DNA from 4 places in the Blastococcus sp. SYSU D01042 genome. Region 2 is predicted to be linked to each of the others. Evidence: riboswitches for the same ligand, from Rfam matches in the RefSeq annotation. Region 2 holds a riboswitch; each other region holds the start of a gene.

Region 1 (7,096 bases), on a different contig from region 2:
CCAGGGGGAACAGCCCGGTGTCGACGGCGGTGACCGGCTGGAGGGCGTCCCAGCCGGGTGTCTCCTCGTCCGCCAGGAGGGCCTGGTCGACGGCCGGTGACCGGCGCAGCAGCGCGTGGCTCAGCCGCAGGTCCGTGCAGCGCGCGATCCGCACCCCGCGGGCGAGCAGCTCCGGGTACCAGCGGGTGGTGCAGTCCCAGACCCAGCGCACCGGCTCGGGGCCTGCCTCGCGCGCGGCGACGAGGGCGGGGAGCTCCTCGGCGGGCACCCGGGTCGACCCGGCCGGCTGCCGGACCTCGACCTCCCGGCCGCGCCGCACCAGGACGATCCGCTCCACGCGGGCAGTGTCCTCGACCGGTCCGACAGCCGGCGCGCGGCGGCTGAGCGAGGCGCCGTCGGGGTAGGGCCGGTCGCATGGATGCCATCTCGTTCGGCAAGGCCGGTCTGCAGGGCTGGCGCGCGAGGGTCGCCGACGCCGTGGCGGCTCCTGTGGCGCGGCGCTCCGGTGTCAGCGACGACCAGGTGCGGGCGGCGGTCGGGGCGGCCTTCTTCGTCCTGTCGGTCGTCTACGTGGTCCAGACGGTGCGGCGGCTGGCCGGCGGCTAGCGTGCCGGCATGGCTGTCGACCCGCGCGGAACGGACCTGAAGCGGTACCTGCAGGAGGACCCGGGCGGTCCCGTCGTGATGCTCAACCTGCTGCGGTACGCCGAGGACGGGCGGGCGTCCTACGAGCAGTACGCCGAGGCGCTGCGCACGACGTTCCTCCCCCGCTACGGGGGCGAGATCCTCTACGCCGGCGAGGGGTCGACCGCCCTGGTCGCCGAGCCCGGCCAGGAGTGGGACGCCGTGCTGTGCATCCGCTACCCCTCGCGGGAGGCGTTCAGCCGGATGGTCGCCGACCCCGAGTACCAGCAGGTCACGGCGCTGCGCACCCGCGCGCTGACCGAGGCGGTGCTGCAGGCCACGACCCCCTGGTGAGGGCACCCTAAGTAGCGCCCGGGACACCGGACTACGGTTGCGGGCATGACCGAGGCACGACAGGCCGCCCGCCCACCCCGCACGCGGACGGCGCGGGTCGCCGAGGTGCTGCGCACCTCACGCGTGACCCCGCACGTGGTCCGCGTCGTCCTCGGCGGCGAGGGCATGGCCGGGCTCCCGTGCGGCGAGTTCACCGACCACTACGTCAAGCTGCAGCTGCCGCCCGCCGGCGCCGGCTACTCGGCGCCCTACGACGTCGAGGAGCTCCGCGGGCAGCTGCCGCCGGAGCAGTGGCCGGTCACCCGCACCTACACGGTGCGGTCCTGGGACGGCGACGCCGGCGAGCTCACCATCGACTTCGTGCACCACGGCGACGCGGGCGTGGCCGGCCCCTGGGCGGCCGCCGCGCAGCCCGGCGACCGGATCCAGTTCATGGGCCCCGGTGGCGCCTACCGCCCGCGGGCCGACGCCGACTGGCACCTGCTGGCCGGTGACGAGGCGGCGCTCCCCGCGATCGCCGCCGCGCTCGAGGAGCTGCCCGAGGGCGCCCGCGCGCTGGCCTTCGTCGAGGTCGCGGGGCCCGAGGAGGAGCAGGCCGACGTCGTCCCCCGGCCCGGCACCGAGCTGCGGTGGGTGCACCGCGGCGACGCCGCCCCGGGCGAGGCGCTGGTCGCCGCCGTCCGGGCCACCGAGCTCCCGGCCGGCCGCGGCCACCTGTTCGTGCACGGCGAGGCCTACGCCGTGCGCGAGCTGCGCCGGCACCTGCGCGCGCTCGTCGGCCTGGACCCCGCGTGGACGTCGATCTCGGGCTACTGGCGGCGCGGCGACACCGAGGACGGCTGGCAGTCCACCAAGCAGGAGTGGAACGCCTCGATCGAGGCGGAGGAGACGCCGGCCGGCGCCTGAGCGGCGGGGTCGGCACCGGGTCTGACAAGCTCGGAGGCATCCCGACCCCCACCTCAGGAGGACCCGTGCGCGCCGCCCAGATCACCACCCTCGACGGCCCCCGGGCGATCCAGGTCGTCGACGTCCCCGAGCCCGAGGCCGGGGACAAGGTCCTCATCGACGTGCACGTCGCCGGCGTCACCTACCCCGAGGTGCTGCAGAGCCGCGGCGAGTACCAGATGAAGCCCCCGCTGCCCTTCGTCCCGGGCAGCGAGGTGGCCGGCGTGGTGCGCTCCGCTCCCGACGGCAGCGGCGTCAGCGCCGGGCAGCGGGTGGCGGCCTTCCCGTCGCTGGGCGGCTTCGCCGAGGTCGTCGCCGCCCCGCCGTCGCTGGTGTTCCCGCTGCCGGACGGCACGAGCTTCGAGCAGGGCGCCGCGCTGCCGATGAACTACCTGACGATGCACTTCGCGCTGCGCCGCCGCGGCCGGCTCTCCGAGGGCGAGAGCGTGCTGGTGCACGGTGCCGCCGGCGGCCTCGGCACGGCGGCCGTGCAGCTGGCCAAGGCCTACGGCGCGCGCGTGCTCGCCGTCGTCTCCAGCGACGCCAAGGGCGAGGTGGCCCGCGCGGCCGGCGCCGACGACGTCGTCCCGGCCGAGGGCTTCCGGGACGCGGTCAAGGACCTGACGGGCGGCCGCGGCGTGGACATGGTCGTCGACCCGGTCGGCGGCGACCGGTTCACCGACTCCCTGCGCAGCCTCGGCCGCGAGGGCCGGATCCTGGTGCTCGGCTTCACCGGCGGGGAGATCCCGACGGTCAAGGTCAACCGGCTGCTGCTCAACAACGTCTCCGTCGTCGGCGTCGGCTGGGGCGCGTTCTGGTCGACGGGCGCTCCCGGCTTCCCGAAGGAGCAGTGGGAGGACCTCTACCCGCTCCTCGAGAGCGGCCGGCTCGACCCGGTCCTGGGCTCGGTGCACCCGCTGGAGGACGTCGTCGCCGCCGTCACCGAGCTCGACGAGCGCCGGGCCGCCGGCAAGGTCCTGCTCCGCGTCCGCGGCTGACCCCGCCGGGCTGCGGCGCTACTCCCCCAGGAGGCGCCGCAGCCGGCGGGCGGGCTCGAGCACCAGCACGCCGGGCAGCCGCAGGGCGGCCGAGGCGACCCGCACCCCGAACCGGAGCAGGTCCGGCCACTCGGCCGGCCGCGGCCGGACCGCTCCTGCACCCACGGGCCGCTCCCGGACCGGCGGCGGCACGGGGGGCAGGGGCAGCTCGGGCGCGGCCGGGGGCGGCGCCAGGACGTCCATCGCCGGGGAGCTGCGGCGCGGTGCGCGCAGCGAGGCGAAGGAAGGGATGGGCGGAGCCGCGGGCGACTCCTCCTCGTCGCTCCCCCGTCCACGACCGGTCGTCGGCACGGCGGGTTCCTCCAGGTGGCTCTCCGGGATCGGGGCGGGCGCGGCGGAGCGGCGCCGCCCGGGGCCGTCGACAGTAGCCGCGGCCCCGGGAGCGCCCCCCACCCCGGTCAGCGGTAGTTCACGTGGGGGTGGTCCATGTGGTTGGCCGTCGGGCTGCCGCGGTTCTCCATGGGCTTCCAGACGCCGGGCGAGCTCATCATCCGCTGCTTCCAGATGACGTACTCCACGCCGAGCTCGTCCCAGTGCGCGACGTGGTAGGCCACGATCGCGTCGCCGAGCGCCCCGTTGCTCATCACCATGTAGTCGACGGCGAGCCCGGACGGGTGCCCGCCCGGGTCGGCAGCGCTGGCGCGGGTGCCGCCCAGGGTGATCGACGCCGCGCCCGGCACGTTGCTGACGACCTTGTCCGCGGCGGCCTGCGCCCGGGGGTTGATCGGCCCGGCGGTGTTGTTGATCTTCGCCCGGACGGTGGCGGCGACGGAGCCCGCAGCCTCGGCGACCGCCGCGGCCGGGGCCTTCGGTGCGGGGGCCGGCGCGGTGGCCCGCGCCCGTGCCGCGGCCTGGGCGGCCTGGGCGGCCTGCTCCGCGGCGGCCTGCTCGGCCGCGCGCTGGGCTGCTGCGGCCTCCTCGGCCGCCTTCGCGAAGGCCGCGGCGGCCTCGGCCTCGGCCCGCTGCCGGTCGAGGACCGCCTGGTCGGCGGCGGCCTGCGCGAACGCGGCCGCGGCCTCGGCGTCCTCGCGGCTGCTGCGGCTGGCGGTGAGGTCGGTGAGCGACTGGAGGTCCTGGGTCACGTCGACCGGTCCGGCGGCGTCGTCCAGCCCGAGCTGGGCGGCGACGCTGACCGACTGCGCGTCGACCGGCTCGGCCTGCGCGGCCGGGCCGGTGCCGGCGATCGCGCTGACGAGGACCGCGCCGGTGGCGGCGACGCCCAGGTAGACGGCCGGCCGGCGGGTGCGGGCCGGGGGCCGGCGGTGGCCGGCGGCGGACGGGGTGGAGAACCGGCCGGTCAGGCCGGAGACGAGCGTGCGGGGGTGCATGGGTGCGGGTGCTCCGGGGGGATGCGTGCAGCAGCGTCCGACCAGGGACGACGAGGGGCTGCGACGGGTGTGCGGTCTGCGGGCGCTGCGGCTCCAGGGCGTACCGCCGCGGGGCGGACCACCGGGGGTGCCGGTGCGGGACCGCGGGCGTACCGGGACGTCGCCGCCGGAGGAGGACGGCGCGTGCGCGGAGCGGCAGGCAGCGCTCAGCTGTGCGGGGTCTCCCGCGGGGTGGAGGGGCGGGTGGACCGGGGTCGTGCGGTGGTGCAGGGGCGCGCCATCCGGCGGCTCTCCGTTCTTCCGATACCGCTTACCGGGTTAGCTGACGGATTCGGGCTCAGAAGTGCCCTACCCGCGGCGGGCACGTGCCCGGCGCAGGATTCACCCCAGTGCTGCAGTGGGTCCCCGGCTCGCCCGCGTCCCAGGAGGACGAGGGCGACTCAACGGCGTCCGGCGGCTTCCCCGGGTGGGGAGGTTGCGACCTCCGGACCGCTCAACGGTAACCACCGTTACGGTTCCGTGACAATCCGCTCGGGCGTGACGCGCCTCATGGGTGCCGGGCGCCGGTGACGAAGGCGCGCGCCTCGCGCAGCCACGCCACGCACTCCTCCTCGTCCGGCGACGGGATCTGCACCCACTCGCGCATGGGCCGCCCCGCGCGCGGCGAGCAGGGCAGCCCCCGCCCGTCGGCGATCAGGGCGCGCACGCGCTCGGCGGGCAGCTTCACGGTGAGCTGGTCGCCGCTGGCGAAGCCGTACGACCGGCCGCCGGCGGCCAGGGCGGGGGCGTGCAGCATCCGGTGCTCCTCGTCCTCCGGGTGCTCGGCGAGCACCCGGCGGACGGCGGCGGCGAAGACCTCACCGAGGTCGGCCACGTGCCTGCTCCCTCCTGCTGGGGGGCTCAGAGGCGGCGCAGCGCCGCCAGCGCCTCGCCGGCCATGCGCGACGAGCCGAGGGCGTTCGGGTGGACGATGACCGGGTTGGTGCCGGCAAGGACCGGCTCCACCCAGCGGACGCCGACGGGCTGGCAGGCGTCGTGCCCCTCGGAGGCCCGGCTCAGGTCGACGTAGGTCACGCCGGCCGCGTTCGCGGCCCGCCGGACGGCGTCGTTCAGCGTCGCCTGGACGCCGCGCAGGTAGGGGACGTCGCCCACCGCGACCGGCATCAGCGGGAAGCACCCGCCGGTCGCGGGCAGGATCGAGGGGTAGCCGAGGATCGCGATCTCGGCGTGCGGCGCCCTGGCGCGCACGGCCTTCAGCACCTGCACCAGCGAGGGGTAGGTCGTGTTCCGGATGGTGTCCTCGAAGGAGGCGCCGTAGCGGTCCCGGCACGGGCTGCCCTGGCCCAGGGTCGAGAGCCCGGCGGCGCCGCACTGGGTGATCGCGTTGATGAACACCCCGCTGTCGTTGCCGCCGATGGTCATGGTGATCACGTCGGTGTCGCGGGTGACGGCGTCCAGCTGCGGGGCCACGCCCGGGTGCTGGGGGGCGAGGTAGTCACCGGTGTCCGCGCCGCCGCACGTCACGTCCGTCAGCTGCGCCCCGGTGACCGCCGCGATGACGTGCGGGTAGTTCGCCGTCGAGCGCAGGCACTGCGGCGGGGCCGTGAGGTCCGGCGGCAGCACGCCGGAGGCCGCGCTGTAGGAGTCCCCCAGCGCCACGTAGCGGACCGGCCCACCGGCCGAGGACGACGGCGCGACGACCACCGAGGTGACGAGGAGGGCGAGCAGCAGGACGACGAGACGGCGCACGGTGAGCTCCGGGGAGGCGGGGACGGGGCCGCTGGGGACAACGACGCCGTGGTGCCCGAGTTACGCAGCTCACACGCGCGAGCGTGGGAAGTACTCCTTCCGGATGCTCCCACCCGCCCCGAAGGCCTCCCGCCGTCCACGGGAGTTCACACGCCTGACACGATCACCCGACATCTCCCGGGCCGGGGTCCGCGCCGCTCCTCATGCGAGGGGCGCGGTGGCTGGATCGTGCCCGGGAGGAGAAGGTGGGTCGTAGCGGATGGAGAGGATCCTCGTGACTGCCATTGACGCGGTACTGGACGAAGCTGGACTGACGAACGAAGCCGTCCGGTCCTACGTGAAGCACTGGGCACAGCACACCGGCGCGGAGCGGGTGGAGGTCGTCAACGCCTCCGACGACGCGCGGCTGCTGGCCGAGGCGCTGGAGGCGGGCGAGATCCTGCCGGCGGGCGAGGGGCGGTACTACTCCCGCAGCCACCCGAAGGACACGGCCCGCTCCGAGGAGCGGACGGTCGTCGCCACGAACAACCCCGAGGACAAGGGCGAGTACAACAACTGGCGCCCCGCGTCGGAGATGCGCCCGATGCTCGAGGAGCGGATGGCCGGCAGGTCCGCGGGCAAGACGATGTACGTCGTCCCCTACGTGATGGCCCCGCCCGGATCCCCGCTGCAGCCCTTCGCCACCGGCGTCGAGCTCACCGACACCCGCACCGTGGTCCTGCACATGATCCGCATGGCGCGGGTGGGCGTGCAGTACGTCAACGACCTCGCCGACCAGGACTACTTCGTCCGCGGCGTGCACGTGACCGGCGACCTGGACAGCCTGGGCCAGGGCACGGCCGAGGACCAGCGCTACTTCGTGACGATCGCCGACGAGCGCACGATCCTCCACTACGGCTCCTCCTACGGCGGCAACGCGCTGCTGGGCAAGATCGCCCACGGCCTGCGCCAGGCGACCTACGACGGCTGGGCGTCGGGCAAGTTCCTGGCCGAGCAGTTCCTGCTCCTGGGGATCACCGACAAGGAGACCGGCCGCAC
Region 2 (7,096 bases):
GTCTCGGTGGCGCTGCTGCTGTCCGGTGGGGTCGGCCTCGGCGTCGCCCTCGGGCTGGACCTGCTCCTGGTCGGCATGGGCACCGTCATCCGTCAGCTCGTGTTCCTCGCTTCCCGCGCCAGCCGCGACCCGCTCACCGGGCTGCGCAACCGGCGGGGCTTCGACCAGGCGCTCGAGGAGCTCCTCTGCGACGCCGCCCGGACCCGGGCGCCGCTGACGGCAGTGCTCATCGACGTCGACCACTTCAAGTCCGTCAACGACACGTACGGGCACGACGAGGGCGACCGCGTGCTGTGCCGGGTCGCCGACTCGTGGCGCGGCGCGGTCCCGGCCGGCGCGGTCCTCGCCCGGCACGGCGGCGACGAGTTCTCGCTGCTGCTCCCCGGCGTGCTCGGGGACGAGGCGCTGGCCCTGGTGCGGCGGGTGTGCGCGCTCGACCCGGGCGTCTCGCTCTCCTGCGGCGTCGCCGAGCACCGCCCGGGCGACAGCGCCTCGCAGCTCATGCGCAGTGCCGACCGCGCGCTCTACGACGCCAAGGAGCTCGGCCGCGGCCGCGCCGAGCTGGTCGGCGCCCCCCGTGACGGGTCCTGGGCCGCCCCCGCGCGCTGACGCCTCAGCCGTCCTCGTCCAGCCAGGCCTCCACCCGGTCCAGCTCCGCGTGGGTGAGGCCGGTCGAGCGGTCCGGCGCGACGACGAGCACCTGACCGTGGGCGGCGATCCACCCGCTGGTGTCCTCGGCCTGGTCGGCGAGGTCGTCGTCGATCCACACGATCCGCCGCTCGGGCTCGGCCGCCGCGACCGACTGCGCCGCCGCCAGCTTCCACCACCCGGCGACGCCGCCGAGCGCTCCGCCGAAGCCGGTGGGCAGCGCGTCGCGGTCGTGGGTCCGCAGCCCGCGGGGCAGGCCCATCGGCTCGGCCAGCAGCCGGTCGGCCATCCGGGTCCAGGTCGTGAGCCACTGCAGCTCCACCCGGCCGCGCTCGTGCAGCGCGCGCACCCGGGTGAGCACGCTGGGGTCCCACGACAGGACGTAGCCGTTGAACCGCCCGCGGTGCCAGCCCTCGGGCAGGTCGTGGCGCACGGCGTTGAGGACCCCGTCGACGTCGAGGAGCAGGACGGGCGGGGGAGACGTCACCGCGTCGTCCTACCCGGGTGCGGTCCAGTCGTGACGACGGCCTCAGGCGGTGATCGCGTCGCGGCGCTGGTGGCGCAGCCGGCGGCGCTCGCGCTCGGACAGGCCGCCCCAGATGCCGAAACGCTCGTCGTTGGCCAGCGCGAACTCCAGGCACTCGGCCCGCACCTCGCAGCCGGTGCACACCCGCTTGGCGTCGCGGGTCGAGCCGCCCTTCTCCGGGAAGAAGGCCTCCGGGTCGGTCTCGCCGCACAGCGCGGAGAGCCGCCACGACTCGTCGTCGGCAGGTGCTGCCCAGGGGGTGGCCCAGGTGGTCTCGTCGGCGACGGCGGGTTCGTCGGTGACCAGGGACAGGAAGGGGCGGTAGCTCGAAGGCACGGGATGCTCCAGGGGAAGTGGGGCGGGGTGACGGACCGGTACGGCCCGTCGGCTGTCCGCAACGTTATGCGGGCGTGACCTGTCGGGCTCCGGCGCATCCGACCGAAACGATTCCGTCCGTTTGGTGCATCTTGTGCACCCGCCGGCGTGCCGCCCGCCCGCCGACGTGGCCACTCCGGCGGGCTGGGCGCCGCCGGGGTGGCCACGTCGGTGGCACTGCGGGGTCAGGCGACGCGGCGCGTGGAGTGGTAGCCCGGCATGGAGTCCACCCGCACGACCGAGACCGGCTTGCCGTAGGTCGAGGAGTGCACCATCAGCCCGTTGCCGATGGCCATCCCGACGTGGCTGACCGGGCTGTAGAAGAAGATCAGGTCACCGGGCTGCATCTCGTACCAGGGGATCTCCACCCCGGCGGTCGACTGCGCGCGCGAGGTGCGCGGGATCTCGACGCCCGCGGCCCGGTAGGCCGACGAGGTCAGCCCCGAGCAGTCGTAGCCGCCGGGACCCGTGCCGCCGTACACGTAGGGCTTGCCCTGCTGCGCCAGGGCGGTGTCGACGGCGACCTGCGCGGCGTGCGTCGGCGCCCCGACGGGCGAGGAGGAGAAGGACGCCGGAGCGGCGGTGAAGCCGGCGGGGGCGGCCGCGACCGGAGCCGGTGCCGCGGCACCGGTGTCGGCCGAGGCGGCGAGCGGGGTGAAGGCGATCCCCGCTCCGGTGAGGACGGCGAGCGCCGCCCCACGAGCGGAACGACGGGTGGGCGTGGACGTGCGCATGGTCGTCATGGACGACGGTTCTCCTTGTTCTCCGGAACCGCCTACCGGGTTAGCTGACGGGTTCGGGCGGGGAACTCGCCCGGCGCGCCGGCAGGTCCGGTCGCGCTTCACCCCAGGGGAACGGTGGGTCCCCGGTCCGGGCTGCGGGAGGTCTCCGGCAGCCCGGTTCGGCGGTGCCCGGCGAGGTGCCACCGGAGGCGACGACGAAGGCCTCGGCCGGACGGCGACGACGCTAGGTCGGGGCTGCGGCAGTCACAAAAGGACGCCGCGCCGCGGAAGGTGCGCACGCCGAGGCCGCCGCGCCCGGGCGCCCGGGCGGCGACTCGCGTGCGAGCACGGCGGTTCCCGACGGCGGCACCGCGCCGTCCCGGAACGCGTCACGGAACGCGATCGGCCGCTTACTTCGCTCTCACCGGCGTGGCGGGACGCAGCGTCGAGGACCGGTCGCCGCCCGGTGGGATCAGGACCCATGCCTCAGGACACCGGGACGTGTCCCGCCCGAGGGTCTTCCTCGTCGGACGGGAAGGACCCGCCCGCTCGAGGAGGAGACACACCGCAATGACCGCAGAGACGCTGCTCGTCCCCGCCGCCGGCACCGCCCGCCCGGTCCCGCGCCCGGCGCCCATCGGCCGCCGTGCCGCCGTGGCCTGCCTGGTCGTGGGAGCGACGCTGAACCTGGCCGAGGCGCTGCTCGGCCGCGCCGCCGGCGTGGGCGAGTCCACCGAGGCGACCCTCGATGCCGTCGCCGGCCGGCCCGGGCTCACCTCGGCGACGCTCGTCGCCGGCACCGTCGCCATCCCGTTCCTGCTCCTCGGCCTCGTGGCCATGGCGCAGCTCGTCCGTCCCCGGATGCCCCGTCTCGGTGCCGCCGCCGCCGTGCTCGGCTTCGTCGGCTCGCTCGGCTTCCTCGGCCTCCATGCGGTCTCGATCGTCGATGCCGCGGCTGCCGGGCAGCCGGACCGGGCGGCCATGCTGGCGCTGATCGAGGACGTGCAGTCCAGCCCGCTGGCGCTGCTGGTCCTGCTGCCCTTCCTCGTCGGCATGCCGCTGTCGGTCCTGCTGACCTCGATCGGCATGCTGCGGACCCGCGTGGTCGCCCGGTGGATCCCGATCACCCTGCTGGTCTTCCTCGTCCTCGACTTCGGCCAGTTCCCCACCGGCCCCGTGGACCCGCACTGGCTCTTCGTCGCCGCCGCCGCCGGTGCCGCCGCCGCCATCGTCCGCCGCAGCGACGAGCAGTGGTGGCGCGGCACGGTGGACGCCGGCACGCGACAGGGCTGACCGGCCGAGGCCGACGCACTAGCGTCCCCGCCTGATGCTCAGGAGCCGTCCGGTCCGCGCGAGCCGGGCCACCCTCGTGGTGGCCCGGCTCGCCGCCGTGCTCTCGATCGCCTACCTCGCCGCCGGGATCGCCGCGCACCTCGCCACGGCCCCGGCCGACCGGGCCGACCTGCTCGCGACCCCGGAGCCGGTCATCGGCCCCGCCATGGCCCTCGTCGGCGCCGTCCTCCTGGGGCGCGTCCCGCGGGGGGCTGCCGGCCACCGGGTGCTGCTGCTCACCGCCGTCATCGGCTGCTCCGCCTGCGTGTACGCCGGCTCGATCGGGATCGCGGTGCACGGCGCCGCCGGCCCGGCTCCGGTCGACGACGTCGCCGCGTGGCTCGCCCAGTGGACCTGGATCCCCGCCTTCGTGCCGTTCGCCACCCTGCTGCCGCTGGTGTTCCCCGACGGCCGGCTCCCGTCTCCGAGGTGGCGGCCGGTGGCGGCCGCCGCGGTGGGCCTCGTGGTCGTCATGGTGCCGTTCGCCGCCTTCACCGACGTGGGCTCGACGGCGGGGCGCCCGGCCAACCCGCTCGCGGCCGACGCGCTGGAGCCGGCCGTCGACGTGCTCGGCGGGGTCCTCTTCGCCGCGCTCCCGGTGCTGGCGCTGGCCGCGATCGCCGGCCTGGTCGTCCGCTTCCGGCGCGCCGATGCGCAGGAGCGCCGGCAGATCGCCTGGGTCGGCTACGCGCTCGCGTGGGTGGTCGGCGCGGCGTGGATCTCCCCGCCGCTGTTCGCGGTGACCACCCTCGCCGTCCCGCTGGCCATCGGCGTGGCGGTGGTGCGCTACCGGCTGTTCGGCATCGACGTGGTCCTGAACCGCACGCTGGTGGGCGCCGCGCTGCTGGCGTCCTCGGCGCTGGTCTACGTCGCGGTCGTCGGCTGGTTCGGGGGGCTCGCAGGCCGGCGGGACTCCCTCGTCGGCTTCGCGGGGGCGGTCGCGGTGGCCGCGGTCTTCCACCCGCTGTACGTGCGGATCCAGCGCGGGGTCGACCGGCTCCTGCACGGCCACCGCGGCGACCCGTACCAGGTGCTCGGCCGGGTCACCGAGGTCCTGCGCGTCGCCGGCTCCCCCCGCCAGGCGCTCGGCCGGGCGGTCGCCGTCCTGGCCGCGGAGCTCAAGCTGCCCGCCGTCTCCGTCACGGTCGAGCGCCCCGGGGCCGCGCCGGTCGTCGAGTCGGTGGGGGACGAGGTGCTCGCCGTCCACGCCTTCCCGCTGGAGTGGCACGACGACGTCGTCGGCACCCTCCGGGTCGGCCACCGCGCGGGCAGCGGGGACCTCGACGCGCTCGACGAGGCGCTGGTCGCCGACGTCGCCGCCCAGCTCGCGGCGGTCGGCTTCGCCCTCCGCCTGGCCACCGACCTGGAGCGGTCACGTGACCGGCTGGTCACCGCCCGGGAGGAGGAGCGGCGGCGGATCCGCCGCGACCTGCACGACGGGCTCGGCCCGCAGCTCGCCTCTGCCGTGATGGCCCTCGACGTCGCGGACCGGGCGCTCGGGCGGGAACCGGCCCGCGCCGTGCCCCTGGTCGCCACGGCGCGCGACCAGCTGCAGGACGCCGTCGCCGACGTGCGCCGGATCGTGCACGGCCTGCGGCCACCGGCCCTGGACGACCTGGGCCTGCTCGGTGCGCTGCAGGCGGGCGGCCCGGGCCTGCTCGCGGGCACCGACGGCGCTCCGGACATCCGGATCGAGGGCCGCGGCGAGCTGGGCGGGCTGCCGGCCGCGGTGGAGGTGGCGGCCTTCCGGATCACGCAGGAGGCGCTCACGAACGCCGTGCGGCACGCCGACGCGGCGCACATCGCCGTGCACCTGTCCCGCGGGCCGGACGCCGTGCGCATCGACGTCGTCGACGACGGCACCGGCTGCCCCGACGACGCCCCGGCCGGCATCGGCCTGGACTCCATGCGGGACCGTGCCGCCGAGCTCGGCGGGAGCTGCCGCATCGCGCCGGAACCCGGCGGTGGCACCCGGGTGTCGGCCGTCCTGCCGCTGGGAGGGACCCCGTGACGCGCGTCGTGATCGCCGACGACCACCCGGCCTTCCGTGCCGGGCTGCGGGTGCTGCTCGAGGACAGCGGGCTCGAGGTCGTGGCTGAGGCCGCGGACGGGCCGGGCGCCGTCGACGCCGTCGTCGCGACCGACCCGGACGTCGCGCTGCTCGACCTCCAGATGCCGGGGCTGACCGGGGTGGAGGTCACCACGCGGCTGACCGAGGTGGCGCCGCGCACCCGGGTGCTCGTCCTCACGATGATCGAGGCCGACGAGACGGTGCTGGCCGCGATCCGTGCCGGCGCGTGGGGCTACCTGCTCAAAGGGGCGGGGCAGGCCGAGATCGAGCGTGCGGTCCGGTCGGTGGCGGACGGTCAGGCCGTGTACGGGGCCGGCGTGGCCGAGCGGGTGCGCGGCTTTTTCGCCGCCGGGTCGGGCGCCGCGGTGGGGCCGTTCCCGCAGCTGTCCGAGCGGGAGCGCGAGGTGCTGGGGCTGGCCGCGCAGGGCCGGGGGAACGCGGAGATCGCCCGCCGGCTCTTCCTGTCGGAGAAGACGGTGCGCAACCACGTGTCGAGCATCTTCGCCAAGCTCGGGGTCACCGACCGGGCGCAGGCCGTCGCCCGCGCCCGTGACGCGGGTCTGGGTGGCTGACGGTTGGCGGACGCCGTCCCGGGGCACGGGAGAGGTCAGTCCACAGCTAGGAGGCGAACATGGCCGGAATGATCCGGAAGCTCATCGTGTCCGGGGTCGCCACGAAGGTGATCCAGGAAGCCCGCAAGCCGCAGAACCAGGCGAAGATCAAGAAGATGATCGCCGACTTCCAGGCCAAGAACTCCGGCAAGCGCCGCTGAGCCACCCGCCTGTCCCGACGGCCCCCGACCGCACCCGCGGTCGAGGGCCGTCGTGCGTCCGTTCCGTGTAGTAGACCGGGGGCGTGCACCGCATCGCCGTCCTCGACGACTACCAGTCCGTGGCCGCCGGCTTCTGCGACTGGTCGCAGGTCCCCGGGGAGGTGCGCGTCGTCGAGTTCCACGACGCCGTCGGCGACGAGGACGCGCTGGCCGCCCGCCTCGAGCCCTTCGACGTCGTCGTCGCCATGCGGGAGCGCACGGAGTTCCCCCGCAGCCTGCTCGAGCGGCTGCCGGACCTGCGGCTGCTGGTCACCACCGGGATGGTCAACCGGGCCATCGACGTCGCCGCCGCCGCCGAGCTCGGCATCACCGTCTGCGGCACCGGGGCCGGCGCCGCGGCGACCGCCGAGCTGACCTGGGGGCTGATCCTGGCCACGCTCCGGCACATCCCGCGCGAGGACGCGTCGGTCCGCACCGGCGGCTGGCAGCGGACGATCGGCGGCGACCTGGCCGGCGCGCGGCTCGGCGTCGTCGGGCTGGGCCGGCTGGGCAGCCGGGTCGCCGGGGTGGGGAAGGCGTTCGGCATGGACGTCGTCGCCTGGAGCCAGAACCTCACCGACGAGCGCGCCGCCGAGGTCGGCGTGCGCCGG
Region 3 (7,096 bases), on a different contig from region 2:
CGACCCACTCCCGGCCGGCGGCGCCCATCGCCCGGGCCCGCGCCGGGTCGTCGAGCAGGTCGGCCAGCGTCGCGGCCACGGCCGTGGGCGACCGCGGGTCGACGACGTGCCCGGTGACGCCTTCCCGCACCGCCTCGGGGGCGCCGCCCGAGGTGCCGGCGACGACGGGCAGCCCGCACGCCGCCGCCTCGAGGAACACCATGCCCAGGCCCTCGACGTCCAGCCCGGCGCGACGCGTGCGGCAGGGCATGGCGAAGACGTCGCCGGCGGCGTAGTGGGCCGGCAGCTCGGCGGCGTCCACCGCCCCGGTGAGGACGACGGAGCCCTCGAGCCCCCGGGCGGCCACCGCGCGCCGCAGGGCCGCCTCGTCGGGCCCGCCGCCCACCAGCAGCAGCCGGGCCGACGGGTGCCGGGCCAGCACCTGCGACCAGCCCTCGACCAGCACGTCCTGCCCCTTGCGGGCCACCAGCCGCGAGACGCAGACGACCACCGGCGCCTCCCCCAGCCCGTGCCGCCGCCGCACCTCCGCACCGTCGACGTCCGGCGTGAACCGCTCGACGTCCACCCCCGGGGAGAGCTGCTCCAGCCGGGTGCGCCCCTCCAGCGCCGGGGCGAGCCGGTCGCGGGTGTACTCCGTGATGTAGGTCAGCACGTCGAGCCCTCCGGCGATGCGCTGCATCAGCTGCCGGCTGCCCGGCAGCGCGACCCACCCGGTCTCGTGCCCGTGCGTGGCGCCGACCAGGTGCCCGATCCCGGCCGCGCGCAGGGTGGGGGCCAGCAGGCCGAGCGGCGCCGCGGCGCCGAAGAAGGCCCGGTCGCAGCCGTACCGCTGGACGAGGTCGACGGCCGCCCGCGCGGTGGCCCGGGTGGGCAGCAGCATGCCGGTGGGCCGGCGGACCACCGGGTAGGGCAGCGCGGCGTCGTGCTCGGCCGACCCCGGGGAGTCCGACGCCAGCACCACGAGGGAGTCCGGCGGGCGCCGCTCCAGCAGGGCGGCGACGAAGGTCTGGATGCCGCCCTGGCGCGGCGGGAAGTCGTTGGTGACCACCAGCGTCCGGCTCACGGCTCGCGCTCCAGCCGGGTCCAGTCCTCGGCCAGCGCGATCCGCTCGGCCACCGTCGGGTGGGAGCCGAACCACCACCGCCAGGCGGCCGGCGGGCTCGGGTCGGACAGGTTGGTGCCGGCCAGCCCCCGCTGCATCGCGACGAAGGCCTCCGGGTCGCGGGTCAGGTCCAGGGCGTGCACGTCGGCCCGGGCCTCGACCTGGCGCGAGACCAGGTTCTGCACCGGGGTGGCCACCAGCGTGCCGACCGCGACCAGCAGCAGGGCCAGCGGCACCACGGCCGGGTCGCCGGGGCCCTGCGCCCCGGCCCGCCGCAGCAGCCGGGGCGAGGTGAGCGCCCAGCCGAGCAGGGCGACCCCGCCCGCGCCGCCGAGGGCACCCAGCAGCGTCCCGGTGAGGACGTCGTCGGTGGCCACGTGCCCGAGCTCGTGGGCGGCGATGGCCTCGATCTGCTCGTCGGGGAGCCGGTCGAGGACCGTGTCGTAGACGACGATGCGCCGGGTCGACCCGAAGCCGGACACGTAGGCGTTGAGCGCCGTCGTCCGGCGGGAGGCGTCGGACACCAGCACGTCCTGCACCGGGGTGCCGTTCTCCTCGGCCAGCGCCAGCAGGTCGGTGCGCAGCTGCCCGGGCGGCATCGGCTCGAAGGAGTTGAACGCGGGCTCGATGAGCACCGGCCACAGGAAGGAGCCGACGACGACCAGCACGGTCGCCCCCGCCGCGGCCAGCGCCCACCACGCGCGTGGCGCCCGGCGGGCGAGCCAGACGAGGACCAGCAGGCCGAGCGCGGTCAGCGCCGCGTCGATCGCCGTCGACACCACGACGTCGCGGGCCCACAGGCCCCAGCTCCGCGTGGACAGCCCGTAGCGGTGGCGCACCACCTCGCCGTAGGCCGACAGCGGCAGCGTGGCCACCCGGCCGACGACCGCGAGGGCAAGGACGCCCAGCAGCACCTGCCCGGCCCAGCGGCCGCCCAGCGGCGCGCCGGCGGTCCGGACCAGCTGTGCCCCCAGCCGGGTGAGCCCCAGCACCGCCGAGACGGCGAGCCCCAGCAGCAGCGAGGCCAGCGAGGCCGGCCGGAGAGCGGCGGCGAAGGCCTCGGCCCGGCTGACCTGCTCGGCGGACAGCCCGGCGGTCGGGTCCGCGGGGGTGGCGCCGCCCGGGGGCTCCGGCAGCACGTCCCACGGCGTGGTGACGGCGACGACCACGGCGAAGGCGGTGAGCAGGACCACCGCGACCAGCAGGGCCGCGCGGCGCGGCGTCACAGGTGCTCCACGCCGCCGATCCTAGGGGCGGGGTCCGGGGCCCCCCGGGGCCGCCGACGGCGAGGGCCGGTGACCTCCGCCCAGGAGGTCACCGGCCCTCGGTCGGTGGGCGGTGCGCGTCAGCCGGCGATGCGGCGGGCGCTGTTGTAGCTGCCCATCGAGTCCACGCTGGCGACCTTGACCGGCTGGCTCGACGTCGACGCGTGCACCATCTGGCCGTTGCCGATGTACATGCCGACGTGGCTGACCGGGCTGTAGAAGAAGATCAGGTCGCCCGGCTGCAGCTCGCCCCGCGAGACCGGCGTGCCCATCTGCGACTGGCTGCGGCTGGAGTGCGGCAGCGAGACGCCGGCGGCGGCGTAGGCGTAGGACGTGAGGCCCGAGCAGTCGAAGGCGTCGGGACCACCGGCGCCCCAGACGTAGCGGTCACCCACCTGCGCGAGGGCGGTGTCGACGGCGATCTGCGCGGCACCGCTGGGCGCGGGGGCACCGCTGGGAGCGGCGGCAGCGGGCGCCGGGGCGGTGCGCTCGGCACGCGAGGCCCGGACCGGCTGCTCGTCCTCCGCGCGCTCGAGGGCAGCCCGCTGGGCGGCGTCGAGGGCGTCGTACTGCCGCTGGTAGTCCGCGATCCTGCCCTCGAGGTCGCGCTGCTGCGCCTCGATGTCCGCGACGCCCCGCTCGGCCCGCTCGCGGGCCTCGCGCGCCTCGGTGCGGGTGTCCTCCGCGCGGGTCGAGGCCTCGGCGACCTCGCTGACCGCGGCGTTGGTGCGCCCGGCGATCGCGTCGAGGGTGCCGAGCTGGGAGACGAACTCGTCGGCCGAGTCGCTGGTCAGCAGCACGTCGAGCTGGGTGAGCGAGCTGCCGCCGCTGGTGTAGGCGGTGCGGGCCAGCTGCCGGATGCGCCCGTCGAGGGCGGCGCGCTGCTGCTGGGCCTCGAAGGCGGCCTGCTCGGCGCCGTCGACGGCGGCCTGCTGGCGCTGGAGCTCGACCTTCGCCTCGTTGAGCTGCTCGCTGACGATCTCCAGCTGCCGGCTGGCGTCGGCGACCATCTGCGCGGCCTCGGCGGTGCTGGTGGCCGTGCCGGGCTCGGCGGAGGCCGTGCCGGGGACCATCGTGAAGGTCAGCGCGGTGGTCGCACCGATCAGCAGGCCGGCCCGGAGGCGGCCCACCCGGCGGACGGGGCCGGCCGGGGTGTCGGGACGGAACGGTGCGAGGGCATGCGGGGGTAGGGCGTGAGGGGTCGCCACGAGCGGCGGCTCTCCGTTTCTTCCTCGTCACCGCCTACCGAGTTAGCTGACGGGTTCGGGCGGGGAAGACTGGCCCTATCCCCTGCTCACCGGCGAACCGGCCCTGCAGGGGAACTCACCCCAGGACTGCGGTGGGTCCCCGGTTCACCTCGGACGTCCCTGCGGACGCCGTGCGGCGATTCGGCGGTGCCCGGCCGAGGCCGTCCCTCGGGGGACGACGACCACCCGGTCGGACGCGACGACCCTACGTTCGTGATGTTGCCGTGACAAACCGGGGCAGCAGGTAAACCTGTGACGAGAATCGCTCCGCGCACCGCGCGCCTCCCGACCATCGGCGCTGCGTAGGGGTAGAAGCACCCTCCGCAGTCATCCCGGCCACGTGACGCGGTCCTCAGCCGGTGCGCCGGCCGGGTGCCCCGCCACCGTCGGCCCCGGGACGGCCGCGGTGCCGCAGCGGGGGCACCAGGCCGTACTCCGCCAGTGCGCGGACCGCCCGGCGCTCGACCTCGTCGAACTCCACCACCACACCCGGTGGCGGCACGACGACGTCCTCGGCCGCGGGGGCGGCCGGACGCGGACGACCGGTCATCGGCACGACGACCGGGTCGACCCCTTCCCAGCCGGGCGGGGCGCCGAGCAGGACGGTGACGACGCAGTCGCCGCAGCCGGTGCCGCGGACGGTGCAGGTGTCGCAGTCGATGAGCATGTCTCTCCTCCGTGAGTCATCCGCACGGTAGGAACGGCCACCGACAATTCCGCGGGCGGCGGTCAGGTGCCGGCGTACTCCCAGTGCCACGGCTCCTCGCGCCCGTTGCCGGGGTCGGCCCACGTGGGGTGCAGGAAACCGAACCGGCCGGCGTTGGCGACCATCCACGCGTACTGCGGCGTCCCGAAGGTCTCGATGCCGCCGCAGAGGTCCACCGCGAGCCCCCACCCGTGGTTGCTCGTGCCCGGGACGGCGGCCAGCGCCGGCTTCTCGCCGTAGAGCTCCACCTGCCCGGCGTAGGTGCGGTAGGAGTCGGTGATGCACAGCGGCCCGCCGAAGGCGGCCGCGTACGCCCCCGACATCGCGCGGTAGGCCGCGGCGGCGTCGCAGCGCAGCGTGTGCCCGCCCGTCCCGAGCGCGCACATGGCGCTGGGCGGGATGAGGCCGTTGGGGTAGCCGCCCCACTGCCGCGCGCCGTCGTAGCTGGGCGGGTAGACGGTGTTGCCGCACTCCACCCGCAGCGCGCCCGCGGCCGGCCCCGGCGCCGCGACCGGCGGGCGCCGGCCGAGGACCGGCCGGCCGACACCGAGCACCTGTTCGGCGGGCAGCGTGCGGACGACGACGGCGCCCGCGCGAGCGTCGGCCGCGAGCATGGTGCGCGCGTCCAGGGCCAGGCCGACGTGGCCGAGCCCCGCCTCCGGCGTCCCCAGGAAGACCAGGTCCCCGGGCAGCACGTCGGCGGGGGCGACCGGCGTCGTGACGGCGAACAGCTCCGCCTGCTCCCCCGGCAGCGGGATGCCGGCCCGCCCGTAGACCGCCTGCACGAGCGAGCCGCACCCCCAGGACTCGGGTCCCGCCGTCCCGGGCGCGTAGGGCAGCCCCAGCGCCTCCATGGCGGCGCTGACCGCCGCCAGCGTCTCCGCGGGCAGCACGAGCAGCGACGAGGGCCGGCCCGGCAGCTGCGCTGCGCCGCGCTGGGCGCCGCCACCGGCCGCCCCCACCGGCACCAGGCGCTCGGGCAGGCCCGCCGCCGGGTCGCCCAGCGCGGCTGCCGGCGGGGCGACCACGCCGGCCGCGGCCAGCTGGTCGACGTAGGCGCGCCAGCTGGCCGCCGTCCGCTCGTTGACCTCGACCTGCTCCTGCTGCAGCTGGGCCAGCTGCCTGTCCACCGCACCGAGGGCGGCGTCCAGCTCCGCGGTGACCTCGGAGGCCGCGGCCTCCAGCTCCGCCATCCGCGCGCCGACCTCGTCGGCGCGGGCCCGCGCCTGCTCGAGCGCCGCGGCGGCCTGCCGCTGCTCCCCGAGAGCGGTCTGCCGCTGCGCCTCCGCGTCGCCGATGACCGAGGCCGCGTGCCGGTCGACGACGTCGAGGAAGCCGAGCGCGGACACCACGTCGCCGGGGTCGCCCCCGGTCAGCAGCAGCGTCAGCGGGGTCACCGCGCCACCGTCCCGGTAGACGGCCGCGGCGTAGCGCGCGACCTCCTCCTGGTGCACCGCCAGCTCGCCCTCGGCCTCGCCCAGCACCGCCTGGGCGCCGGCCACGGCGCGCTCGGCCTCGGCCAGGGCGTCCCGGGCCTCGACCACCGCCCCCTGCTGCTCCTGCAGCCCGCGCTGCACCTCGGAGGCCCGCTGCTGGAGCTCGTCGAGCGCCCGGCTGTCGAGCACCCCGGACGTCCCGCCCGGCTGGTCGCTGGGCGCCGCTCCCGCCGGGGCGGCCGGCACCAGGAGGGCGAGCGCGACCAGCGGCGCGACGAGCAGCCTCGCCGGCGGGCGGCCGCGCGGCGCGCACGGCACCGCCGACCTCGGGGGGCGCGGGTACATCGGGACCACCTCTGCGGAATCCGGGCGGCGTCGCCCACCGCAGGTGATGGTGTCCCGGCCGGCGGCGAACCGCCAGGTGGGAGGCCTGGTACCCCCCGGCCGGGCGACCCGGCCGGCCGCCCCGCGCAGCGACCGCCCCGGCGCGGCGTCCCCGGGACTGTCGGCACCCCGACCTACCGTCCGCCCCGTGAGCTCCTCCCCCGCCCTCCCGCTCTACGTGCAGGGAACGATCGAGGAACTCGGCACGCCGCTGGCCGAGGTCACCTTCGTCGTGGTCGACCTGGAGACCACCGGTGGTTCCCCGAAGGACAGCGCGATCACCGAGATCGGTGCGGTGAAGGTGCGCGGCGGCGTGGTGCTCGGCGAGTTCCAGACCCTCGTGGACCCCGGGACGGCGATCCCGCCCTACATCAGCGTGCTCACCGGGATCACGACGTCGATGGTCGCCGCCGCGCCACGGATCGGGACGGTGCTGCCCTCCTTCCTGGAGTTCGCACGCGGGGCCGTGCTCGTCGCGCACAACGCCCCGTTCGACCTCGGGTTCCTCAAGGCCGCGTGCGCCGAGAACGCGATCCCCTGGCCCGCTGCGGCCTCGGTCGACACGGCGGTGCTCGCCCGCCGGCTGCTCACCCGCGACGAGGTGCCCAACTGCAAGCTGGCCACGCTGGCGCCGTACTTCCGGGCCACCACCTCCCCCACGCACCGCGCGCTGGACGACGCGCGGGCCACCGTCGACGTGCTGCACGGGCTGTTCGAGCGGCTGGGCCCGCTGGGCATCTCCTCGCTCGAGGAGCTCACCGGCCTCACCCGCCAGATCGACCCCGAGCGCCGGCGCAAGCGCCACCTGGCCGACACCGTGCCGCACGGCCCGGGCGTCTACCTCTTCCGCGGCCCGCGCGACGAGCCGCTCTACGTGGGCACGTCGACCGACCTGCGGACGCGGGTGCGCAGCTACTTCACCTCCGGCGAGCAGCGCAGCCGGATCACCGAGATGG
Region 4 (7,096 bases), on a different contig from region 2:
GTGCACCTGGGCTGCTGGGACGACCACGCGGCGATGGCCGACCTCGTCGCCTCCGCCCGCACCGGGGCCACGGGGGCACAGCCGGATCCGGACGCGGTCAACGCCCGGGTCACCGCGGCGCACGCCGGCGCGACCCGCGAGGAGGTGCTCGCCGCGCTGCACCGCAACCGGGAGGCGACCGCCCGGTACCTGGCCGAGGAGCCGGTCGAGCTGGACACCGCACCGACCGTGTCGGTCGTCGGCCGGCTGCCGCTGCTCAGCGTCGTCCTCGGGCAGGCGTACGAGCTGGCCGTGCACGGGCTGGACCTCGTGTCCTGCGGCGCCGAGCCGCCGCCGCCCGCGGTGCTGCAGTCGGGGCTGGCGGCGCTGGTGGACGTGACCGGTGCGCTGGCCACCTCGTGCGGGATCACCGGCCGGGTGACCCTGGCGACGCCCGACGGCGGCTGGTCGTTCGACGCCGACCCCGACGGCTGGCAGGTGCACGCCGTTCCTGCGGGCACGCACGAGGGGCCCGCCGTCCAGGGCTCGGCCGAGCTGCTGCTCGAGGCGGCGTCCGGCCGGATCAACCCGGTGCCCGCCGCGGCCCGGCGGCAGATCACGGTGCACGACGTCGGCGGCCTGCTCCAGCTCGCGCCGATCGTGCAGAAGGTGCCGGGGATCCCCGGCGGGCCGATCCTCCAGCTGGCCGCCCGCACGGTGGGCGGCGCCGGGGGGCTGCTGGGGCGGCTGCTCAGGAGGGGCTGACGCCCGACCGACGACGTCGGTACCAGAGGACGCCGACGACCACCGCGGCCAGCGGCAGGGCGAGCGCCGCCGTGGCGCCCGAGACCAGCGCCGGCGCGGTCGCCCCCACGCCGACCTGGACGACGGTGCTCGGGAGGATCCCCAGCGCGGTGGCCGCCACGTACGGCAGCAGCCGCATCGCCGTGAGCCCGGCGCCGTAGCTGAGCACGACGAACGGGACCACCGGGAGCAGCCGGCCGACCAGCAGCGGGACGAAGCCGCGGTCGACGAGGAGCCGGTCCAGCCGGGCCAGCCGGGTGCCCGCGAGCCGGGTCACGGCGGTTCGGCCCAGCCCGCGGGCCAGCCCGAAGCTGAGGACGGCGGCCAGGAGCGCGCCGGTCAGCGCCACCAGGAGCCCTGGGAGGAAGCCGACGACCACGCCGAGCAGCACCGAGACGGCGGTGCGCGGCACCGGAGCCATGAGCACCAGCCCGACGCCACCGACGAGCGCAGCCCAGCCCCCCGGGCCCGCGCCGCGCAGCCGGCCCCGGACGAGGTCGACGTCCGGGAGCTCGACGGTCAGGGCGAGGACCACCGCGGCGGCCAGCAGCAGGACCAGCAGCGCCGCACGGAGCCAGGTGGTGTCCGCTCCCCCCGGCGCCCGCACCGCTCCATGATCCGGTACGGGCGCCGATGCGCCGGTCAGCAGCCGCCGAGGGAGATGCCGCGCTGGCTGAGCCACGGCACCGGGTTGGTGCGGTTGGCGTAGAGGCCGCCCTCGTGCACCTCGAAGTGCAGGTGCGGGCCGGTGGACTGCCCGCGGTTGCCGACCTCGGCGATCTGCTCGCCGGAGGCGACGACCTGCCCAGGGCTCACGAAGAACTGGTTCACGTGGCCGTAGAGGGTGATCGTGCCGTCGCGGTGCTGCACCGCGACGGCGAGGCCGAAGCCGCTGGCGGGGCCGGCCTGGAGCACGACGCCGCCCTCGGGAGCGTGCACCGGCGTGCCGATCGGCGCGGCGATGTCGACGCCGGCGTGCAGCGTCCCCCACCGCGAGCCGTAGCAGGAGGTGACCCGGCCCGTGGTCGGGGCGGTGGCCCCGCCGGCCGAGGCGAGGGCGCTGCCCCCGGCACGGCTGGCCGGGCCGGAGGGCACGGCGGTGGTGGTGACGGCGCTCGCGGCAGCGGCGGCCGCCTCGCGGGCCGCCTGCTGGGCCTCCCAGGCCACGGCAGCGTCGCGAGCGCCCTGCATCTCGAGCAGTCGGATCTCCGCTGCCCGCAGCTTCTCGGCCAGCCCGAGCTTCTCCAGCGCGACGGTGTCGAACTCGGCCTGCGCGCCGGCCAGCTGGGCCTCCGCGGCGGCGTGCGCCTCGGCGGCCGCGGCGGAGGCGCGGTCCCGCTCGGCCACGGTGGCCTGGGCATCCCGCTCGGCACGGGCCTGCTGCACCCGCACGATCTCCATGGCGCCCAGCGTCTCCGCCCGCTGTGCCCCGAGGACGTCGAGCGTGGCGGCCTGCTGGAGCAGCTCCGCGGGGCCCTCCGCCTCCAGGAGCAGGTGGATGTCGCCGAAGGACGACTCCTGGCCACCGCCCATGTAGGCCTGCCGCCCGATCTGGGCGACGTCGTCCTCGGCCTCGCCGACCGCCCGCTCCGCCTCCGCGAGGGCGGCGGCGGCGCGCTCGGCCTCCCGGTTGGCGGCGTCGAGCGCGGCCTGCGCGGCCAGCGCGTTCCCGCTCGCCGCCTCGGCCTCGAGGGTCATCCGCTGCAGGTTGTCCTCGGCCTCCTGGACGCGCGCGCCGAGGGCGGCGATCTCCGCGGCGACGGCGTCGTGCGCGGACTGCGCCTCGTCGACCCGCGCGTCGTCCGCGGGGGCTGCCAGCGCGGCCGGCGCGGCGATCAGGGCGGCGGCGAGGACGGCGCCGGTGGCGAGGGAGGTGCGCAGCCGGCGCCTCCGGGGAGTGGTGCTGATGCGGTGGTGCAGGGTCGCCAACGCGACGGTTCTCCGTTCCTCACGTCCGCCTACCGGGTTAGCTGACGGGTTCGGGCCGTTAGGTGCCCTACCTGCCCCACGTCCCCGTGCGCGGGCAGGACTCACCCCAGAACTGCGGTGGGTCCCCGGTCCCCCGGCCATCAGGCCGGCGGGTTCGGCGGGGTCCGGCCGAGGCCCTCGGGTGTCGACGGCGGAGCTCGGCTGGACCGCAGGGAACGCTACAAGCGGATCGCGGCCATGTCACAGCCCGATAACGGTGCCGGCGGTCGCCCGGGGTGAGGACTCGCCGTCGCGACCAGCACGCCTTCGCCGCCGAGGGCGCCGGTGTGATCCGCGCCTCTCTGGCAGGCTGTGAGCTCGGGGGCGGTAGCTCAGCCGGTCAGAGCATGGGACTCATAATCCCTGGGTCGTGGGTTCGAGCCCCACCCGCCCCACTCACCGCTCGCGTCGAAGGTCAGCCACACCTGCGGCTCGTAGAGCTGCACGAAGAGGTCGGCCGGCACCTCGAGGACCTCCGAGCTCATCGGCCCGTCGGGTCCGGCGCACCAGCGACGGACCACGCCGGCGCCCTCGAGGACGAACAGCTGGCCCGCCGATCCCCGCGCCGTGGGCTCGGGGGCCGTGGCCAGGTCGGGTACCTGCGGTACGGCCCCTTCTCCACCCAGCCGGAGGAGGCGGACCACACCGGGGCGGGCCCCGCCTCGGCGACCGTCCCTCCCGCGGCGTCGACCACCAGGGCCTCGACCGCCGTCTCCTCGCACTCCTCGGCGGCGCCGGCCCGGCGGGTGACGACGACGCCGTCGCCGTGGGCCGCGATCTGGTGCCCCTGGCCCGTCGGCCGCGTGACCTCGGTGAGCTCCTCAGTGGGGTCGAACCGGTGGACCGCGGCAGCGCCGTCCTCCTCGGTGAGGATCCACGCCGCGCCGCCGGTGCCGGCGACCACCTGGAGCACCCGGTCGACCTCCGCGGTCGCCGCGAAGTCCGCCGGTGGGGCGGGGACCTCCGTCGCGTCCACGTCGGCGCCGGCCCCGCCGCTGCACGCGGTCAGGAGGGCGAGCACGGCAGCGGGCAGCGCCGGCACGAGCCGGCGTGGTCGTCTGCGGGACGTCGGCCCTCCGCACGTGTGAGTCGGCCGAGTTCCACCGCAAGCCACGGCCTGGACCGACCCGTGATGCAGAACCGCAACGTTGGCCGGCGGGCCGCTGACCGCGGGCTCAACCGGCGATTCCTACCGGCTCCGCACCGCCTGCGACAAGGGCTTCCGACCTCGTCCGGGCAGCACGTCGAGCGGCGCGGGAACACCTTGTCGCCGCCCGAATGCGGCCAGTACCGTCCGCCGCCGACTGGATGTGGACCCCGGAAGGGAAGCAATGACAGGACGACGACGGTCGACCCTGGCGGTGCTCTGCGGCGCCGCGGTGTCGGTGGTGGCCATGGCAGGACCGGCGGTCGCAGCGCCGCCGGACCCGCCGGGTCGCCTCTGCGCGGACGGGAACTGGTTCGCCATCGAGTACTCGGCCTCGTACGAGGGGGCGACGGGCTCGCAGGACGGGACCTACGTGCGCAGGGTCCCGACCACCGGTGGCTGCGCCAGCAGCTGGGCGCAGGGCAAGGGCCAGCTGTCGACCGCAGCCATCGCCGCCCAGTGCCGCACCGGCATCGAGGCTCGCTTCGGGCCGTACCCGATCACCCTGCAGTTCGCGCAGACCCACGTGCTCCAGAACCGAGCCGACTGCATCTCCGTGATGAGCGGCATCGCGCACGGCGAGATCGACCCGGGACGAGCGCCGCTCTTCCCCGGCGGAACCTGACGACCCCAGAGAACGAGGAGAACATCGATGAAGAAGTCCGTCCGTGTCGGCATGGTGGCTGCGGCCACCTTCGCCGCGGTGGCCACCAGCGCCACGACCGCGTCGGCGGCGCCGTCCGGCCAGGCGAACGCCGCGAAGGTCGCCAACCCGGCCCAGGCCTGCGCCAGCATCCCGGCCTCCCTGGCCGAGCTCGGCATCGAGGCCGAGGGCTTCCGGTTCAGCGACTGCGTCCGCACCGTGGCTTCTCGCGTCCCGAGCGTGCCGGGGTTCGGCAGCCCCTACGACCAGTGCGAGCTCATGGAGGAGTCCGGGGAGATCGCGTACCCCTACACCTTCTACGCCGGCATCCCGGAGCCGTTCCCCTTCCCCTCGCTGCGCGCGAACAACCGCGAGCAGTGCGCCCGGGCGCTGTGGACCTTCCACACGATCGGCACGTACCTCGGGCCGCCGCCGGCGTAGCGATCGCCCTGCACCGGGACGTCGCGACGAGCCCGCTGGTCACCGACCGGCGGGCTCGTCCGCGTTCTCCCTGTCGACAGGGCCCGGACCGGATGATCGTCGGAAGGCGTCCGGACCGGTGCGCCTGGGTAGGCACGGGGCCATGAGCGCCGACACCGGACCGCAGACACGTGTCATCGCAGGCCGGTACTCGCTCGGACACGTGCTCGGCCAGGGCGGCATGGGCACCGTCTGGCTGGCGACCGACCTCGTCCTCGAGCGGCAGGTCGCGGTCAAGGAGGTCACCTTCCCGCTGCACGTCACCGAGGGGGAGCGCGCCGTCCTGCGCGAGCGCACCATGCGCGAGGCGCGCGCCGCCGGCCAGCTGGAGCACCCGCACGTCACCACGGTCTACGACGTGGTCGAGGAGAGCGGGAAGCCCTGGCTGGTCATGAAGCTCGTCAGCGCCCGCAGCCTGCAGGAGATCGTCGAGGAGCGGGGACCGCTGCCCCCGGCCGAGGTCGCCCGCATCGGACTGGACGTCCTGGACGCCCTCGGTGCCGCCCACACGCTCGGCATCGTGCACCGCGACGTCAAGCCGGCCAACGTCCTGGTGGGGTCCGACGGCTCCGGGTGCCTCACCGACTTCGGCATCGCCACCACCACCGGCGACTCCAGCCTGACGACGAACGGGGCCCTGATCGGCTCGCCGTCCTACATGGCCCCGGAACGCGCGCACGGCGACGAGCCGCGCCCGCCCGTCGACCTGTGGTCGCTGGGCGCCACCCTCTACACCGCGGTGGAGGGGCGTCCGCCGTTCGACGGCGGCGAGTCGATGGCCACGCTGATGAGCGTCGTCTCGCAACCGCCTGCTCCGATGCTCCGCGCCGGCCCCCTCGAGCCGGTGCTGCGGGGCCTGCTGACGAAGGACCCCGCCCAGCGGAGCACCTCGGCGGTCGCGCGGTCCCAGCTGGAGGACGTCGCCTCCGGTCGCGCCCGCGCCGGCGGCCCCGCCGCCTCGCCGGTCGCGCCGCCGCCGCCCGGGCCGGTCCCCGGCAACGCGGCGGAGCGCATCGACGCCGCCGACCTGCTCGCGCTGGCGTCGGCGTCGCGCTCGCTGCTGGGGTCCGTCGCCCGTGACGCCCGCGACCAGGCGCGGCACCTCGCCGACAGCCGGCGCGAGCGCAAGGCCGACGGCAGGCGCGAGAAGGGGGCCCGGTCCCGTCCGGTCGCGGAGCAGCGCCCCGCCCCTCCCCCGGCCCGACCGCGGCGGAGATTCCGCTTCAAGCGCCGCTGGGTGGTCGTCCCGGCGGTGACGACGGTGGTGCTCCTGCTGCTCCTGCTCGTCGGCGCAGCGCTCGCCATCGGCTCCTTCCTGGACTGACGGCGACCGGCCCCCGGCTCAGGGAGCGGGGAGGCGGCCCACGGCCGGGACGAACCGTCCGGCGGCCGCGGCGTAGGCGAGGTAGGACCGGCCGTGGACCTCCCGGAGGTAGGGCTCCTCGACGGCGCGGACCTGCAGCTGCACCGCGACGACGAGGGCGACGAGCGCCAGGACGCTCACCCACGACGGCACCATCAGCACCATCCCGGCCTGCGCCGTCACCATCGCCGTGAAGATCGGGTTGCGGACGAGCGCGAACACGCCCGTCGTCACGAGCTCCGTCCGGTCCTCGGGGTCGACGCCGATCCGCCACGAGGCCCCCATGCCGGTCTGCGCCGCCAGGGTCGCGGCGAAGCCGGCGAGGGCGACCCCGAGGCCCACCACCTGCACGGCCGTCGGCGGTGCTACGGGCACGACTCCGGTGACGGCGAGCAGCGGCCCGCCCAGCCCGAGCGCGATCGCGACGACGAAGAGCACGCCGCCCCACCAGCCGGCGTCGGCCGGGGTGCCGGAGATGCCGTGGAACCCGGCCGAGCCGGTGCGCCGCACCTGCACCCACGACCGCACGCCGAACAGGACGACGAGCGCCACGACGTAGAGGACGAGCGCAGCCACGGTCACCGCGACGCCGCCTCGCCGTAGGCGGGGCAGAGGGCCACCGCGTCGCCCGTGGCAGCGAGCAGCCGCTCGGCACCGGCGAGCAGACCCACCAGCTCGCGGGGGTGGGCGAGCGACCACATCGACGCCCGCC

The links. Region 2 has a riboswitch for cyclic di-AMP ahead of ACI79H_RS12055 (C40 family peptidase). Riboswitches for the same ligand answer to the same signal wherever they lie in the genome.
Region 1: another riboswitch for cyclic di-AMP. It lies ahead of ACI79H_RS10560 (hypothetical protein); the one in region 2 lies ahead of ACI79H_RS12055 (C40 family peptidase).
Region 3: another riboswitch for cyclic di-AMP. It lies ahead of ACI79H_RS05780 (NlpC/P60 family protein); the one in region 2 lies ahead of ACI79H_RS12055 (C40 family peptidase).
Region 4: another riboswitch for cyclic di-AMP. It lies ahead of ACI79H_RS05210 (M23 family metallopeptidase); the one in region 2 lies ahead of ACI79H_RS12055 (C40 family peptidase).

Annotation. Positions count from the first base shown of each region.
Region 1 is NZ_JBJGZM010000004.1:342,902-349,997, forward strand. Features, by position in the region: gene ACI79H_RS10530 (bifunctional 3'-5' exonuclease/DNA polymerase) at 1-337, opposite strand, end outside; gene ACI79H_RS10535 (hypothetical protein) at 415-606, shown strand; gene ACI79H_RS10540 (DUF1330 domain-containing protein) at 616-978, shown strand; gene ACI79H_RS10545 (siderophore-interacting protein) at 1,024-1,884, shown strand; gene ACI79H_RS10550 (NADPH:quinone oxidoreductase family protein) at 1,950-2,921, shown strand; gene ACI79H_RS10555 (hypothetical protein) at 2,940-3,272, opposite strand; gene ACI79H_RS10560 (hypothetical protein) at 3,380-4,309, opposite strand; cyclic di-AMP (ydaO/yuaA leader) riboswitch at 4,602-4,765, opposite strand; gene ACI79H_RS10565 (hypothetical protein) at 4,857-5,183, opposite strand; gene ACI79H_RS10570 (SGNH/GDSL hydrolase family protein) at 5,210-6,058, opposite strand; gene ACI79H_RS10575 (phosphoenolpyruvate carboxykinase (GTP)) at 6,318-7,096, shown strand, end outside.
Region 2 is NZ_JBJGZM010000005.1:249,549-256,644, forward strand. Features, by position in the region: gene ACI79H_RS12040 (diguanylate cyclase) at 1-609, shown strand, start outside; gene ACI79H_RS12045 (HAD domain-containing protein) at 614-1,135, opposite strand; gene ACI79H_RS12050 (WhiB family transcriptional regulator) at 1,178-1,510, opposite strand; gene ACI79H_RS12055 (C40 family peptidase) at 1,735-2,292, opposite strand; cyclic di-AMP (ydaO/yuaA leader) riboswitch at 2,308-2,466, opposite strand; gene ACI79H_RS12060 (hypothetical protein) at 2,842-3,564, shown strand; gene ACI79H_RS12065 (sensor histidine kinase) at 3,599-5,614, shown strand; gene ACI79H_RS12070 (response regulator) at 5,611-6,246, shown strand; gene ACI79H_RS12075 (hypothetical protein) at 6,306-6,446, shown strand; gene ACI79H_RS12080 (D-2-hydroxyacid dehydrogenase family protein) at 6,530-7,096, shown strand, end outside.
Region 3 is NZ_JBJGZM010000002.1:322,714-329,809, reverse strand. Features, by position in the region: gene ACI79H_RS05790 (glycosyltransferase family 4 protein) at 1-1,063, opposite strand, end outside; gene ACI79H_RS05785 (M48 family metallopeptidase) at 1,060-2,328, opposite strand; gene ACI79H_RS05780 (NlpC/P60 family protein) at 2,448-3,497, opposite strand; cyclic di-AMP (ydaO/yuaA leader) riboswitch at 3,592-3,771, opposite strand; gene ACI79H_RS05775 (hypothetical protein) at 3,967-4,281, opposite strand; gene ACI79H_RS05770 (D-alanyl-D-alanine carboxypeptidase family protein) at 4,344-6,101, opposite strand; gene ACI79H_RS05765 (DEDD exonuclease domain-containing protein) at 6,289-7,096, shown strand, end outside.
Region 4 is NZ_JBJGZM010000002.1:202,244-209,339, reverse strand. Features, by position in the region: gene ACI79H_RS05220 (maleylpyruvate isomerase N-terminal domain-containing protein) at 1-744, shown strand, start outside; gene ACI79H_RS05215 (TVP38/TMEM64 family protein) at 731-1,390, opposite strand; gene ACI79H_RS05210 (M23 family metallopeptidase) at 1,426-2,712, opposite strand; cyclic di-AMP (ydaO/yuaA leader) riboswitch at 2,724-2,882, opposite strand; tRNA gene ACI79H_RS05205 (tRNA-Ile) at 3,073-3,146, shown strand; gene ACI79H_RS05200 (hypothetical protein) at 3,233-3,793, opposite strand; gene ACI79H_RS05195 (hypothetical protein) at 4,083-4,523, shown strand; gene ACI79H_RS05190 (hypothetical protein) at 4,551-4,982, shown strand; gene ACI79H_RS05185 (serine/threonine-protein kinase) at 5,125-6,345, shown strand; gene ACI79H_RS05180 (methyltransferase family protein) at 6,364-6,966, opposite strand; gene ACI79H_RS05175 (ArsR/SmtB family transcription factor) at 6,963-7,096, opposite strand, start outside.